Regions from separate parts of the Streptococcus sp. HMSC10E12 genome, predicted to be linked through region 3. Evidence: predicted binding sites of a transcription regulator. Region 3 holds the regulator's gene; each other region holds the start of a gene.
The links. Region 3 encodes HrcA, which represses chaperone genes, less so after heat shock. Its sites were predicted from a motif close to TTAGCACTCNNNNNNNNNGAGTGCTAA; they were not measured.
Positions count from the first base shown of each region.

Region 1: groES (co-chaperone GroES) is a predicted target of HrcA. The motif match lies at 1,924-1,950, and genes of this name have one in related genera.
Region 2: HMPREF3112_RS08270 (ATP-dependent Clp protease ATP-binding subunit) is a predicted target of HrcA. The motif match lies at 3,869-3,895, and genes of this name have one in related genera.

Region 1 is NZ_KV791075.1:58,914-64,365, forward strand. Features, by position in the region: gene HMPREF3112_RS00255 (ABC transporter substrate binding protein) at 1-1,033, shown strand, start outside; gene HMPREF3112_RS00260 (ABC transporter ATP-binding protein) at 1,033-1,836, shown strand; gene groES (co-chaperone GroES) at 2,003-2,290, shown strand; gene groL (chaperonin GroEL) at 2,335-3,954, shown strand; gene HMPREF3112_RS00275 (superinfection immunity protein) at 4,039-4,743, opposite strand; gene HMPREF3112_RS10830 (DUF2752 domain-containing protein) at 4,845-5,150, opposite strand; gene HMPREF3112_RS00280 (TM2 domain-containing protein) at 5,150-5,452, opposite strand, start outside.
Region 2 is NZ_KV791104.1:330,937-336,388, reverse strand. Features, by position in the region: gene feoB (ferrous iron transport protein B) at 1-128, opposite strand, end outside; gene HMPREF3112_RS08295 (ferrous iron transport protein A) at 125-601, opposite strand; gene HMPREF3112_RS08290 (amino acid ABC transporter ATP-binding protein) at 773-1,507, opposite strand; gene HMPREF3112_RS08285 (amino acid ABC transporter permease) at 1,507-2,187, opposite strand; gene HMPREF3112_RS08280 (DUF1797 family protein) at 2,501-2,731, opposite strand; gene argF (ornithine carbamoyltransferase) at 2,800-3,780, opposite strand; gene HMPREF3112_RS08270 (ATP-dependent Clp protease ATP-binding subunit) at 4,023-5,452, shown strand, end outside.
Region 3 is NZ_KV791126.1:5,345-10,796, forward strand. Features, by position in the region: gene dnaK (molecular chaperone DnaK) at 1-146, opposite strand, end outside; gene grpE (nucleotide exchange factor GrpE) at 233-757, opposite strand; gene hrcA (heat-inducible transcriptional repressor HrcA) at 796-1,830, opposite strand; gene HMPREF3112_RS10465 (glycoside hydrolase family 73 protein) at 2,023-2,604, opposite strand; gene HMPREF3112_RS10470 (M15 family metallopeptidase) at 2,601-3,398, opposite strand; gene HMPREF3112_RS10475 (histidine phosphatase family protein) at 3,385-4,089, opposite strand; gene HMPREF3112_RS10480 (PFL family protein) at 4,205-5,452, opposite strand, start outside.

The sequences.
Region 1 (5,452 bases), on a different contig from region 3:
AGAACTTGGTATTGATGTTTCTAGCATTAGTGACGAGGAATCTAAAGCATCAACACAAGATGACAAACCAATTGCTAAAAAAGATAAGGGTGTCATTAAGCTTAAGGTCAATAAGTCTTCTAAAAAAGGATTTTCAAATGTGGTGCTAACAGCCATTTCTCAGGGGCTTCTCTGGGCTATTATGGCTATCGGGGTCTTCATTACCTTCCGTATTTTGGACCTTGCTGATTTGACAGCTGAGGGGGCCTTCCCACTTGGTGCTGCTACGACAACTATCATGATTATCCGTGGGATTAACCCAATCTTTGCGACTCTAGGTGGTTTTGTAGCTGGTATGCTTGCTGGAGCTGTGTCTGGCTTTATGCATACGAAAATGAAGATACCAGCACTCTTAACGGGGATTATTACCTTAACAGGGCTCTATTCAGTTAACCTTTTGGTTCTTGGAAGTGCCAATGTCTCTCTTTCAGGACACAACACGCTGGTGACTATGGTTATGGATCTTGGTCTATCTAAGCTGAATGGTGTGATTCTATTAGGACTGATTTTTGTTAGTCTGGTAGTACTTATGTTGGTTGTTCTCCTTAATACACAGGTTGGACTTGCTCTTCGTGCAACAGGTGATAACCTTGCCATGGGTGAAGCCAATGGTATCAAGGTTGACCGTATGAAGATTCTTGGCTACATGATTTCCAATGGTTTGATTGCCCTATCAGGTGCCCTCCTAGCTCAAAACAATGGCTATGCGGATATGAATATGGGTACTGGTACAATCGTAAATGGCTTGGCTGCAATCATCTTAGCCGAAGTTATCGTCAAGTATCTACCACTTGGCAAACGCCTCTGGTCAATTGTCGTAGGAGCTGTTCTCTACCGTTTGGTCTTGGTTATTATCCTTGCCATGAACGTTGATGCTCAAATGTTGAAATTGGCTTCAGCCATCTTGCTTGCTATCATCCTTTATGTGCCAGAAGTACGACAAAAATTGAAAATCAGACCTAACAAATCCTTGACTCCAGGAGGTGACAAGTAATGGCTTTACTTAGTTTACAACAGATTCATAAAACCTTTGAAAAAGGCACGGTCAATGAAAATCACGTCCTTCGTGGTTTGGATCTCGACATTGAACAGGGAGATTTTATCTCTGTTATTGGGGGAAATGGTGCTGGTAAATCAACCTTGATGAATTCAATTGCTGGTGTTCTTAGCATTGATGAGGGGGATATCTTGTTGGAGGGGCAATCTATTAAGAAAGCATCTGTAGATGAGCGCTCTAAAGACATTAGCCGTGTTTTCCAAGATCCTCGAATGGGGACAGCGACAAACCTTTCTATCGAAGAAAATATGGCGATTGCCTATCGTCGTGGTAAGAAACGTAGCTTTTTTAAAAAGTCTATCACTGAAAGCGAACGTCAAGTCTTCAAGGAAGCCTTGGTAGATCTTGGTCTTGGTCTTGAGAATCGTATGAAGACTGATGCTAATTTCTTGTCAGGTGGACAACGTCAGGCCTTGACACTTGCTATGGCAACCTTGGTGCGTCCCAAAATCTTGCTTTTGGATGAACATACAGCAGCCCTAGATCCTAAGACAAGTGATATGGTCATGAATTTGACACGTAAGATCGTTGAAGAACAAGAATTGACAACCCTTATGATTACCCATAATATGGAACATGCTATCGAATATGGGAACCGTCTGGTTATGCTCTATCACGGTAAAATCGTCGTCGATGTGCGAGGTGAAGAAAAGAAAAATCTCACTGTTGCAGAACTTATGGACCTCTTCCACAAAAATAGTGGACAAGTCCTCAATGACGATGCCTTGGTACTCGGTTAACAAACAAAAAAGAAACTATCCAAAGTTCAGATTTTGGGTAGTTTTTTCTTGACTATTTTTGACCAAGTGCTAAAATAAATATATGGATTAGCACTCGTGGTTTATGAGTGCTAAAAATAACGTTTCACACGTTACTAATAATAAATAACATTTGGAGGTAATTGGTATGGCATTGAAACCATTGGGTGATCGTATCGTTGTCCGTTTTGAAGAAACAGAAGAAAAAACAGCTAGTGGCTTTGTATTGGCAGGGGCCAGTCATGAAGCTACAAAGACTGCTGAGGTTTTGGCAGTAGGTGAAGGAATCCGTACTCTTACTGGTGAATTGATTGCACCTAGTGTTGCAGCAGGCGATAAAGTTCTTGTTGAAAATGGTGCAGGTGTCAATGTTAAAGACGGAGATGATTCCGTTTCAATTATCCGTGAAGCAGACATTTTAGCAGTCCTAGCTTAGGTCTATGCTAATCAGATATAAAGTAAGATAAAGAAGGAGTAACTATGGCAAAAGATATTAAATTTTCATCAGATGCACGCGCAGCAATGGTCCGTGGTGTTGATACTTTGGCTGATACAGTTAAGGTAACGCTTGGTCCTAAAGGTCGTAACGTGGTTTTGGAAAAAGCTTTTGGCTCACCTCTTATCACTAATGATGGTGTGACAATTGCTAAAGAAATTGAACTCGAAGATCACTTTGAAAATATGGGTGCTAAGCTTGTCAGCGAAGTCGCTTCAAAAACGAACGATATTGCTGGTGACGGAACAACTACAGCCACTGTTTTGACACAAGCTATTGTTCGTGAAGGTCTCAAAAATGTAACGGCTGGTGCTAATCCAATCGGTATCCGTCGTGGGATTGAAGCAGCTGTAGCTACAGCCGTGGAAGAGCTTAAAGCCATTGCACAACCAGTTGCTAATAAAGAAGCTATTGCCCAAGTCGCAGCGGTTTCATCACGTTCTGAAAAAGTTGGTGAATACATTTCAGAAGCTATGGAACGTGTGGGTAATGATGGTGTTATCACTATTGAAGAGTCTCGTGGTATGGAGACAGAACTCGAAGTGGTTGAAGGTATGCAGTTTGACCGTGGTTATCTTTCTCAGTACATGGTTACTGATAATGAAAAAATGGTCGCTGACCTTGATAATCCATTTATCCTTGTGACTGACAAGAAAATTTCAAATATCCAAGATGTCCTTCCACTCTTGGAAGAAGTGCTTAAGACAAGTCGTCCACTCTTGATCATTGCTGATGATGTGGATGGTGAAGCTCTTCCTACACTTGTTCTTAACAAGATTCGTGGAACTTTCAATGTCGTTGCTGTTAAGGCACCTGGCTTTGGTGACCGTCGTAAAGCGATGTTGGAAGACATTGCCGTATTGACAGGAGCAACTGTCATTACTGAAGATCTTGGTCTTGAGCTTAAGGATGCAACTATGGCAGCACTTGGTCAAGCCTCTAAAGTAACTGTGGATAAAGATAGTACAGTTATCGTTGAAGGTGCAGGAAGCACAGAAGCGATTGCTAACCGTGTTAACCTCATCAAGTCTCAATTGGAAACAACAACATCTGAATTTGACCGTGAAAAACTTCAAGAACGTTTGGCTAAATTGTCAGGTGGGGTTGCAGTTGTTAAGGTTGGTGCGGCCACTGAAACAGCCCTTAAAGAAATGAAACTTCGTATCGAAGATGCCCTTAACGCTACTCGTGCCGCTGTTGAAGAAGGTATCGTAGCAGGTGGTGGTACAGCCCTTGTTAACGTCATTGCTAAGGTTGCTGAACTTGATCTTGAAGGTGACGACGCTACAGGACGTAACATTGTCCTCCGTGCCTTGGAAGAACCAGTTCGTCAAATTGCTTATAACGCTGGTTATGAAGGTTCAGTTATCATCGATAAATTGAAGAACAGCCCAGTTGGTACAGGCTTTAACGCTGCTAACGGTGAATGGGTAGATATGGTTGAAGCAGGAATTATCGACCCTGTTAAGGTCACACGTTCTGCCCTCCAAAATGCTGCTTCTGTAGCTAGTCTTATCTTGACAACTGAAGCAGTCGTTGCCAATAAACCTGAACCAGAAACTCCAGCAGCACCAGCTATGGATCCAGGAATGATGGGCTACTAAGAGTTTAAAAAAGCAAAAGAAAAAACCTAGGGAAAGTCGAGAAACTTTTTCTGGGTTTTCTTTTTTTCAATTATTTGTTGTTAATTACTGAAAAGGGTTAAATGTATCAGAACTTCCTTGTTGACCTGCCATTTGCATCATCATTTGTTGTTGTCTAATGCGTTCTGCTTCCTTATTCGTATTGATAGAAACAGCAAGAAGGATGATCCAACCGATGAATGTCCAGCCTAGAAGAAAGGATAGGATAAAGATTGGCCATTTTTTATCGGTTTTATTTAGAAGAGCTGGTAATATTTGAAGTACTACCAAGGGTAAAGAAATGATGATGGAGAGAAAAGCCGTGAGCAAGCCGCCACTAAGCTCATCACTGGCAATTCCAAAGAGTATCATTGCAAGAGCCCAGAGGATAACTGGGATAGAAGCGATGGCTATCATGATGAGGTTTGTTTGAGACTTACTTTCGTGTTGCGTCCAAGTCTCGTTAAAGTTATGATTTGGATGTTGGAAGGTAGCATTAGTCTGACTTGACGCGGGGCTAGTATTTGGTAAATCCTGTAGTTCCTCTAAGTTGGTATCAGCTAGTGGTTCTTCAGCAACATCATAATTGTCAACATCATTTTCGGCAGTTTCTACAGTGTCTTTTTGTGGGACAGTTTTTGTTATTTCGACAGTTGGTTTGGGAGTTTCTCGGACAAACTCGCCTTTCTGAGCTGCTTCAGCCATTTCTTGAATACTTGGATTACGACCATTAACTGCTTGGAAAAAATCAATCCAATCTTGTTGTTTCATGTGTATAACCTCCAGATAACTTGATTATAAAAATGTTGATAATTACAATTATAGCAATAGTGTAAGGGGACGGCAATGGGAATCGAATAAGAGTGTTTGCTTTATTTCCTAATAATCTTCTTATCACTAAAGATGGGAAAGAGAAAGAAATAGGTTAGGATATAGACCACTAGAGGATATATCAGTGGATTATAGTTCCAGGCTCCTTGCCAATCTAGGTGTAAGAGCCTAACACTAGCGCGTGTTAGGCCTGCGCTCCAACCCTTAAGTCCAAATGGTCTTAGGATTAAACTGAGTGGTGTTGGCAGATGCAAAAGGTAGACTCCATAAACTGCCACTAAAACTAAGAGATATAATCTAAAAAAACGCTGGTGGTAGGCCCACAAGCGTGTGAAATAGTTTTTCATTAGCCAATAACTGCAAAGAGTTTTTGAGCGTTTGATTGGCGAGTAGCATCCATGATAAGGAACCAGTCGACGATAGTCCAGATACCACAGCCACCGCATGTCAATAGTTTACCAACACCTAAGCCAACGTGTCCTAAGATAAAACGGTCAATTCCAAGAGAACCACCGAAAAGTGAGATAATAAGCATCATTGTAGGATCTTGGAAGCTGATTGAGTAAAGCATTGAAAGCTGTTGTTCAGGAAGTGCCTCAAGGCGTTGGCGGATGTACTGCACTTGTTCTGTTGGGAAATACTTGGCATT
Region 2 (5,452 bases), on a different contig from region 3:
ACCAGACCACTTTTTCGTTCGACAGTAACACCCGGCCAGTTACCAACACGCTGATTGTTCCCTGTTATCAGGTTGAATAAACTGGTTTTACCACTATTAGGATTACCTATTAATGCAATTTCTGTCATTTTTCCTCTCCCTCATCCAGCATGACCACACTAATCATTTGCGCTTCCGACTTGCGTAGGGTTAATTCATACCCTCTCAAGCTAATTTCAAGAGGATCTCCCAAAGGGGCTACCTTACGCAACAACACTCGAGTACGCTTTGTAATTCCCATATCCATAAGACGTCGTTTGGTTTCATTGGCTGAAAAAATATCAGTTACGATAGCCGAACGTCCAACTGGTAATTCTGAAAGAGGTATCTTTTCCTGATCTTCCTCCGCAGGTGCCAAATCAATCTTATCCAGAATCGACGCATCAAAGGCTAAGCGACTCCCTTTAACGATAATAATAGCACTGTTCTTGGTCTTAGTTACCACCTCAATCGTTTCACCGGCAGCCAACCCTAGGTTAGATAAGTGTAAAAGACTATCCTTAGGGAGGTTAATGCCAAGAATCCGGTAAGGCGTTTTTAAGGCCGCATCATATATGAGCATATTTCTTGACCTACTTTATTATTTTTGATATGGCATCATTATAGCATATTTATCCATCTTTTCCGCAATATTATCCTAAACAAGAATGATTCTAGAAAAGCAGAACACAAAAAGAAAAGGCCGGAAAAGTTCCAGCCTTCACAAACAATGTATACATACTTAATGAATATCTTACAAAACTTTACTCAAGAAATCCTTGGTACGATCTTCCTTAGTATTGTCGAAAATCTCTTGTGGTGTGCCTTCTTCGACAATGACACCGCCATCCATAAAAATAACACGATCAGCCACTTCATAAGCAAAGCCCATTTCGTGGGTAACGATTGCCATTGTCATCCCTGACTTAGCAAGGTCCTGCATAACTGCAAGAACTTCACCAACCATTTCTGGGTCAAGGGCTGATGTTGGTTCGTCAAACAAGAGAACATCTGGATCCATAGCCAAACCACGTGCGATAGCAATACGTTGTTGCTGACCACCTGATAGACTTGTTGGGTAGGCATCTGCCTTATCTTTCAAGCCAACCTTTTCTAAAAGTTCCATAGCCTTTGCTTCTGCATCAGCTTTAGAAACACCTTTAGTCTTAATTGGTGACAAGGTGATATTTTCTTTAACTGTCATATTAGGGAAGAGGTTAAACTGTTGGAAAACCATTCCCATCTTCTCACGCATTTTGAAAATGTCGTTATTTTTATCTGTAATATCCACACCTTCAAAGGAGATAACACCTTTTGTAGGTTTCTCAAGCAAGTTCATTGAGCGTAGGAAGGTTGATTTTCCTGATCCTGAAGGACCGATGATAACCACTACTTCACCTTTTTTAATATCTAGATCAATCCCTTTGAGAACTTCATTCTTACCAAAATACTTGTGAAGATTTTTAATCTCAATAATTGTTTCTGCCATTATTTACGTCCCTCCCCAAGTCGTTTTTCCATTTGTTTCAAGAGTGCCGTCATAGCTGTTGTCACAATCAAATAATAGAAGGCTGCGAACAAGAGCGGTGTCAAGGTCAAGTAGGTTGTTGTTGCAACAGTTTGTGCACCATTCCACAATTCCATAACCCCGATGGTTTGCAAGAGCGAACTATCCTTGATAATAGTAACAAACTCGTTACCCAAGGCAGGCAAGATATTTTTAATAGCTTGAGGCAAGACCACATAACGCATGGTATTCCATGGACGGATTCCAAGTGAGTAGGCAGCTTCAACCTGACCTTTAGGAATAGACTCGATACCTGCACGCACACTCTCAGAAATATAAGCACCACTGTTCAAAGAAAGGACGATAATACCTGGAACGATACGTGACAAATCAAGGTTTAAAATACCAAACTGAACAGTTGGGAGATTCATGTGGATAAGGTTAAAAGCAATCATAATCTGCACAACCATAGGAGTCCCACGGAAAACCCAAACATAAAGGCTTACCAACCACTCCAAAGGTTTGATTCCAGAACGCTTGGCCAAGGATACCAAAACCCCAAGGATGGTTCCGAAGAAGACCACGCAGACCGAAATCATAATTGTTACTAAGACACCATAGTTAAAGTAAGACCAAAACTGTGGTAGAAATGAAAAATTCATCTAGATACTCCTTACTAATATTCTTCAATATTATATCAGAAGACTGTATAATAATAAAGTATTTTCTTATAAATGCGATATTTCAGTATAAAAACTAAGTTATAGACCTAGCTATCAAAACTCTCAAGCAATACACCTCATGTATTTCCAAGACGACACCACGCCAAAAGCTTTGCCAATGAGTTGAAACACTGACTGTTTTGACAAGCCATACAAGCATCACCCCATGCTTTCATCCTGATAAAAATGCCTGAAACTCGATAGTTTCAGGCATTCTGATTTTTGGAACCTTGTAAAGTTCCAAAATAATTTATTAGTAAAGCAAATCGTAGATTTCCATTGCAATCAAGTCGATACTATCAAATGAATAAGATTCACGTGCTTCAACGTCACGCAATGTGAAAACTGGACCATTTTCAGGATCGTTGCTAAATGATACTTCGGCAACAACCACTCCTTCACGTTCAAAATTACGTTTCAAATTACCACCATCAGCCGCCATCATTTCAAGACGGTTAATGATTCTCACCAAATGTGATTCCATGTTATTTCTCCTATTAATTGTGTATTTCTTACTTATTTTATCACACTTATGGGAAAAATGGGGGAATTTTAAATATTTTTCAAGGAATTGTACATAATGGCCTTGATAGAATGCATACGATTCTCAGCTTCTTGGAAGATGATATCACTGTATTTTTGGAAGACTTGATCGGTGATTTCTAACTCTGCCAAACCATATTTGTCATAGATTTCTTGCCCAATTTGGGTATTGAGATCATGAAAAGCTGGGAGACAGTGCATAACGATGACATCTGGATTTTCCGTCTTGGCAAGTAGGTTTGCATTAATTTGATAAGGCAGGAGTAAATCAATACGAGATTTAAAGTCTACTTCTTCACCCATTGACACCCAGACATCCGTATAAAGCATATCCACTCCCTTGACCTCTGAAATATCATCTGTAATGGTTAAATCGGCACCATTATTATGTTTCTGAGCTAGGGCTACAATCTCATCTTCGGGTTGCAGCACCTCTGGGGCAATAATCTTGACATTAACGCCTAAAATAGCCGAAGTGACTAAAAGTGAGTTGGCCATATTATTTCTACCATCTCCAATATAGGCGATGGTCAAACCTTCCAAACTACCAAAACGCTCCTTCAAAGTCATGAAATCCGCAATCATTTGCGTTGGATGCCAGGTATCCGTCAAACCATTCCAGACCGGAACTCCTGAGTACTTAGCCAAGTCTTCGACATCTTCTTGCTTAAAACCACGGTATTCGATTCCATCAAACATAGAACCAAGCACCTTGGCTGTATCAACTACAGATTCCTTTTTACCTAACTGAATGTCTCCAGCACCAAGGTAGGTCACATTCATACCTAGATCCTGACCAGCCACTGTAAAAGCTGAGCGAGTTCTTGTAGATGTTTTTTCAAAAATCAGGGCAATATTTAAGCCATCTAAATATTTATGCGGAATTCTTTCCTTCTTTAGCTGTTTAAATTTTATAGATAAATCGATTAACTCCTCAAGTTCCTGCTTGGTAAAGTCGATTTCTTTCAAAAATGATTTAGCTTGTGTCATAGGTATCTCTCTTTCGTTCTGAATAATATAAAAACATTATATAATATTTATACATTTTAGACAAGAGTTTTTGAATTAAAATTCAATGTTAGCACTCTTGTTAAGAGAGTGCCAAACCTAGATGCTTTTTACTTGCAATCTACCTTCCGCATGCTATAATGGAGTCATAGATTTGACCTTTTTTGACCAAGATTGTTTTCAATAAAGGTCTTTCCCAATTCAGATAGAAAAGAGGTACTGATATGCTCTGTCAAAACTGTAACCTTAATGAAGCTAGTATTCATTTGTATACCAATGTAAACGGTAATCAGCAACAAGTTGACCTCTGTCAAAATTGTTATAAAATCATGAAATCTGACCCAGAGAACCCCCTCAATCAATTCAATCAAACAGGAGGTTCCAACTTCTTCGATGATTTCTTCAGCGACCTAAATAACTTCCGTTCTTCTAACGGCGATCTTCCCAATACACCTCCAACACAAGAAGGTGGTAACCGAGGAAACGGTGGCAATACACAAGGGCCAGGCCGTCCAGGAGGACCACGCCAACAAGCTCCTCAACAGCCACAAGGTCTTCTTGAAGAGTTCGGCATTAACATCACTGACATCGCTCGTCGTGGAGACATTGATCCTGTTATTGGTCGTGACGAGGAAATCATTCGTGTCATCGAAATTCTTAACCGCCGCACCAAGAACAACCCCGTCCTCATCGGTGAACCCGGTGTCGGTAAGACTGCTGTTGTTGAAGGCCTAGCTCAAAAAATCGTTGACGGTAGCGTGCCACAAAAACTCCAAGGCAAACAAGTCATCCGTCTTGATGTGGTCAGCCTGGTTCAAGGGACTGGTATTCGTGGCCAATTTGAAGAACGCATGCAAAAACTCATGGAAGAAATTCGTCAACGTCAGGATGTTATCCTATTTATTGATGAAATCCATGAAATCGTAGGAGCTGGTAATGCTGGTGATGGCAATATGGATGCTGGAAACATCCTAAAACCCGCTCTTGCTCGTGGGGAACTTCAACTGGTCGGAGCAACAACACTCAACGAATACCGCATCATCGAAAAAGATGCTGCCCTAGAGCGTCGTATGCAACCAGTTAAGGTTGACGAACCAACGGTTGAGGAAACCATCACTATTTTGCGTGGTATCCAACCTAAATATCAAGACTACCACCATGTCAAATACACAGACGAAGCTATTACTGCAGCTGCAGAATTGTCCAACCGCTACATTCAAGACCGCTTCTTGCCAGACAAGGCCATCGACCTTCTCGATGAAGCAGGTTCTAAGATGAACTTGACCCTCAATTTTGTTGATCCTAAAGATATCGACAAACGTTTGATTGAAGCTGAGAACCTAAAAGCTCAAGCTACTCGTGACGAAGACTTTGAAAAGGCTGCCTATTTCCGTGATCAAATTGCTAAATACAAGGAAATGCAAAAACAAACCATCAAAGACCAAGATATGCCTGTCATCACCGAAAAACATATCGAAGCTATTGTGGAACAAAAAACCAATATTCCTGTCGGTGATTTGAAAGAAAAAGAACAATCACAACTTCTTAGTCTTGCTTATGACCTCAAATCACATGTTATTGGACAAGATGCCGCAGTTGATAAAATCGCAAAAGCTATCCGTCGTAATCGTGTCGGATTAGGTGCTCCAAATCG
Region 3 (5,452 bases):
ACGATGATTTCACCGTTTTTGAATGACACAACAGATGGAGTTGTGCGGTTACCTTCTGGGTTTGCGATAATTTTTGATTCAGTTCCTTCAAGAACTGCTACTGCTGAGTTTGTTGTACCTAAGTCAATACCAATGATTTTAGACATATGTTTTTCCCCTTTTTACTTTAATTTCTATTTTGCTTTTTTTATCTTTCATTCATAGTTTTCTGTCATTTCGGACAAGGTTTCAATTAGTTATATACCACTACCATAGCTGGGCGTAAGACGCGTTCGTGGAGTTTATATCCTTTTTGGAAAACTTGTGCAATCGTGTCTGCTGGATGTTCATCATCTGCAGGCATTGTTTGAATTGCCATGTGGAAGTTATGATCGAAATCACCATCAGCTGGAATTTCTTCAATTCCTTCCTCTTTAAGAGCATGCACTAAACTTTCTTGCACCATTTCCAAACCTTTTTTGACATCATCAGTCAAGCCCTCAACGGCAAGAGCACGTTCAAGGTTATCAAGTGATGGCAAAATCGCTTTTGCCAAATCTTGGCTACGATACTTTTGCAATTGTTGACGTTCTTCATTTGCACGTCGCTGAATGTTTTGCATTTCTGCATGGGCACGAAGGTATTTGTTTTCAAATTCTTCGGCACGCGCTTGGGCTTCTTCAAGTTCAGAAGGTTCGCTTACTTCCTCTACAACTTCTTCAGTTGTCTCCGTAGCTTCCTCTTCTTTCACGTCTTCTTTTTTAATATCTTCAGTCAAGGCATACACCTCTTTCTATACTTTTTAAATGTTATATTTTAGCTAACTTCATAATGGTTACTATTGAGGTAACGGTAATAATCCGTCAACTTCATAACCAAAACTCTACTAATAACATTGACCAAACTAACCATGCGACGATAATCCATTTCAACTGGACCAATCACATGCATGAGTGCCATCCCACGATAAGGAATCAGGAATTTATGACTCATAACTGTGACATTTTCAAGCGCTTCTTCAGTTGATTCTGCAACCGAAATCTTGGTCACTTCATCATCGGAGATAGCTGATCGAAGCTCAAGTGCCACATGTTGTGGATTGTCCAAAAATTGATAGGTTTTTAAGTCGGCATAAGTCAGTGATGCAACCTTACCTTCGATGAAAATCAATTCCTTAAAAAGTTGTGAAAAGATATAATCAAACAAATCAAGAACATTATCTGTTATCTTGAAATACTTTTGCACAATCTGAGGAATCTCAGTTCTCAATCGGTAATGGATCTCTAAGACAGTGTTTCCCAAAAAACGTTCTTGAACAAGCTTATGAAGAATTTCCAAATCACTAGACAAGAAATTTTTTGGAATAGCAAATTGAACTGTCACAGGCTTAGATTCATCTAGAGTAAGAACCGCTAAAGCGTCGTGATTGGATAGATGAACAATGTCAAATCCAGTCAGACGTTGTCGTGTCGGTTCCACATCTTGAATCACTGCTGTACATCCTGTCATTTCTGCCAGCAGCTTCGCCGCTGCATCCAAGATATCTTCAAGTTTAAAGGCTTCAAAATCAAAGGCCTTGACCACTTGATAAACATCTTGTTCATCAATCGTATCAAGATTCAAAGAATTAGCGACGAAATACTGGAAACCTGCTCGGCTTGGCATACGCCCACTAGAAGTATGAGCTTTTTCAAGATAGCCCATTTTTTCAAGCTTGGCCATGTCATTACGAATGGTCGCTGAACTCGAATCAATTGATTCTTGTAATGCTTTAGAACCAACCGGTTCATGTGTACGAGTGAACATCTCAACTATCAAATTCAAAATAGTGTTTTGCCTTTGCGTAATCACGATGTCACCTCATTTCTATTTATTAGCACTCTAACACATCGACTGCTAACTTATGATTCTATTATACACCTAAACTTGAACATGTCAACCCAAAAAACCAAAAAATTAGCACTCTTATAAAAAGAGTGCTAAAAATACATCTTAAGACCTAGAAAAACAAAAAAAGAGCACCTCAGAGGCACTCTAATCTTATCAATCATATTTTGACAAATGATAGGTCTCAATAATAGATATGAGGTGTTTGGCATAATCTGGATCACTGCTAAAACCCGCAGCTTGTAGTTTTTCTGCCGCAACTTTATAACTAGTCGTTCCTGCTACCTCTTTATAGGTCGACTCACCCCATGTTCCTTGGCGAAGTTCTTCTAAATAAGTCATCATAGAACTTGACCAATCCTTAAAAACTGCAAAATCCACCTTTTGGTATTGCCATTTCCCTTTACTGTAGATACTATCCTTTAAACGAATACGTTCTTGACCTGGCTGAGCAGGGAGACTGTAGATGTTATGATATTTAACAGATAAAAGACTGCTACCATAATTTGACTCATATGCAGCTTGACTAAGGAGAATAGACGCAGGTACACCATAGTTTTTAGACATCTTTTGAGCTGTTGGAGCTAAGGTCTCAATAAATTCTTGCTGTGTGTAAGCAACCTTTACCGCACGAGCATTATCATCTGTAGAGGCATGAAGAATCAAAGGTAAGAGAATACCTAAAGCAAAAACAACAACTAAGGTAATGAAGGCTTTTAGTTTAAAACGTCGTCTCACTTAGCTTTCTCCTTTAATAATGCCAAATATTCTTCCAAAGTAAGATTATGTTCAGTCATATACTCTGCTGACTCTTTACCAACATAGCGGAAATGCCAATCCTCGTAGCCTACACCCGTTGACGATGTTTTACCATCTGGAAAACGAAGAACAAAGCCATATTTCGGCGCCAATTCTTTGACTTTAGCTACTGTATCTGGATCTGCTTCATTTAAGCTATCTACAGTACTCATATCAATCGCAAGACCTGTTTGGTGTTCACTCGCTCCTGGTGGTTGTGAATAGGTTTGAACCTTTTTCTCCGCCTGAGACTCCGTCAAACTTGGGTCAGCAGCCATTTCCTGCTGAACATAACTGTTATAAAGTTCAGTCTGATAAGCAACACTACGATAACCTGATATCAAGTGATAACTTGGATCAATTTCTTGAGCAGCTGCTAAAAACTCCTTAACGTTCTTAGCAATTCTTGCATCTACAGAAACACCATCGACATCAGCAATCTCAGGGTTAAGTTCTTTAGACTTATTATCTCGATTTACCAAAAGCAATTGCCAGTCTTTAGGCGATACATCAGGTAGTCCCTTTGCATCCTTGCTTTGAGTCGCATCGGTAGCTTGCTTACTACTTTTTGTTACTGACGATCCATTGGTTTGTTGGACTGTACGACTGACACCAAATACTGAATAAAGTCCTGCTACAACTAAAAGAACTGCAATCAAGACACTACTGATAACCAAAAACCAGTTGGTTTGCTTTTTCGCCTGACGGCGACTTGGATAGTTATTTTTTACCATTTTCTTTTTCTATTATCTCTCGCCCAACCTGACGATAAGTCATATCGCCAAGTGCTTCTAATGTAAATTTACCATTTTCATAAGCAACAACAGTAACCGAACCGTTGTCCAATGAAGGATGCTCGACAGAAGAATCAATTAACCAAGCAAAGGTTGCAATGGTCATACCGTGACTAACGACAATAGCATTACCGCCACCAGACCTCTCAAGATTTTCTGCAATAGCTGTGAACCCCTCTAAAATACGTTTTCTGAGCACTTCCCAAGGCTCTGCCCAACCAGCCGTATCCACATCAAGGATACCCTGTGCAAGCTCAGGATAAGTTACCTCATGCAAATCCTTACCTTGAAAAGCATCTGTTCTCGGTAGCACACCGTAGAAAAGTTCACCGTCATAGCCACCATCTAAACTACCAAAACACCACTCACGAATACGTTTGTCACGTTTATAAGGAATAGTTTCTAAACCCGTCTCACGTAAAATGATATCCATGGTTTGAATCGTTCGACCTGAATCACTAGAATATGCGACCTTGAAAGGAATACCTGCTGCTTTCAGACCTACCCCCAATTCACGAATACCTTCTTCACCGAACGGGGTCAAAGGGCTATCAGACCAACCTTGTGCACGACCAATGGTGTTAAACATCGTTTTGCCATGTCTCGCAATATACAACTTAACCTCACTCATAGCGCCCCTTCTTTCCGTCATTTTTGAATTCATTATAGCACAAATCCCCTCCACTATCTAGCCAGCGAGACCATCAGAAAATGCCTTACCAATTGGCAAAGCATTTAACATCCGCTTAGTTTTTAAAGCTGTGAACAGGAGCTGGGATTTGACCACCACGCGCAATGAAATCAGCCGATGAAGCCTTGTTTACTTTCATTACCGGTGCATAACCAAGAAGACCTCCAAGTTCCAACATGTCACCTTCCTTACCATAAGGAATGATACGAACAGCTGTTGTTTTCTGGTTAATGACACCGATAGCTGCTTCGTCAGCAATCATGGCCGCGATTGTTGTATCTGGCGTATCAGCAGGAATAGCAATCATGTCTAGACCAACAGAACAGATAGCTGTCATGGCTTCCAATTTTTCAAGGTTGATATGACCAGATTGAACCGCAGCAATCATACCTTCATCTTCAGAAACTGGAATAAAGGCACCTGACAAACCACCAACTTGGTTACATGCCATGATACCACCTTTTTTAACTTGGTCGTTAAGAAGAGCTAGAGCTGCAGTAGTACCATGCGTACCAACAACTTCAAGACCCATCGCTTCAAGTACACGGGCTACTGAATCACCAACTGCTGGTGTTGGCGCAAGAGACAAATCTACAATACCAAACTCGACACCAAGACGTTCGCTGGCCATTTGACCAACTAACTGACCAACACGTGTGATTTTGAAGGCGGTCTTCTTAACTGTTTCAGCTAGAACATCAAAACTTTCGCCTGGAACTTTCTCAACTGCACGTTGCACAACACCAGGACCTGAAACCCCAACATTGATTACAACATCAGCCTCACCAACACCGTGGAAGGCACCCGCCATAAATGGATTATCTTCAACCGCATTAGCAAAGACTACCAATTTACCTGGGCCCATTGGATCTGCCTCAGAAGCCTCTTTGATGATACGTCCCATGTCACGTACTGCTGTCATGTTAATACCAGTCTTTGTTGAACCAATGTTGACAGATGAGCAGACAAAATCAGTCTCTGCAAGCGCACGTGGAATAGAATTAATAAGAATCTCATCACCTTTTTGGTAGCCCTTTTGAACAAGTGCAGAGAAACCACCAATAAAGTTAACACCGATTGTCTTAGCTGCTCGGTCTAACGCCTTCGCAAAAGGTACATAGTCTGTTGCATCTGTTGCCGCACCGATGATTGAGATCGGAGTAACAGACACACGTTTATTAACAATCGGAATACCAAGTTCAGCCGCAATTTCGTCACCAACAGCTACCAAATTCTTAGCCTTAGATACAATCTTGTTATAGACTTTTTCCGCTGCCTTATCGATATCTGAATCGATACAGTC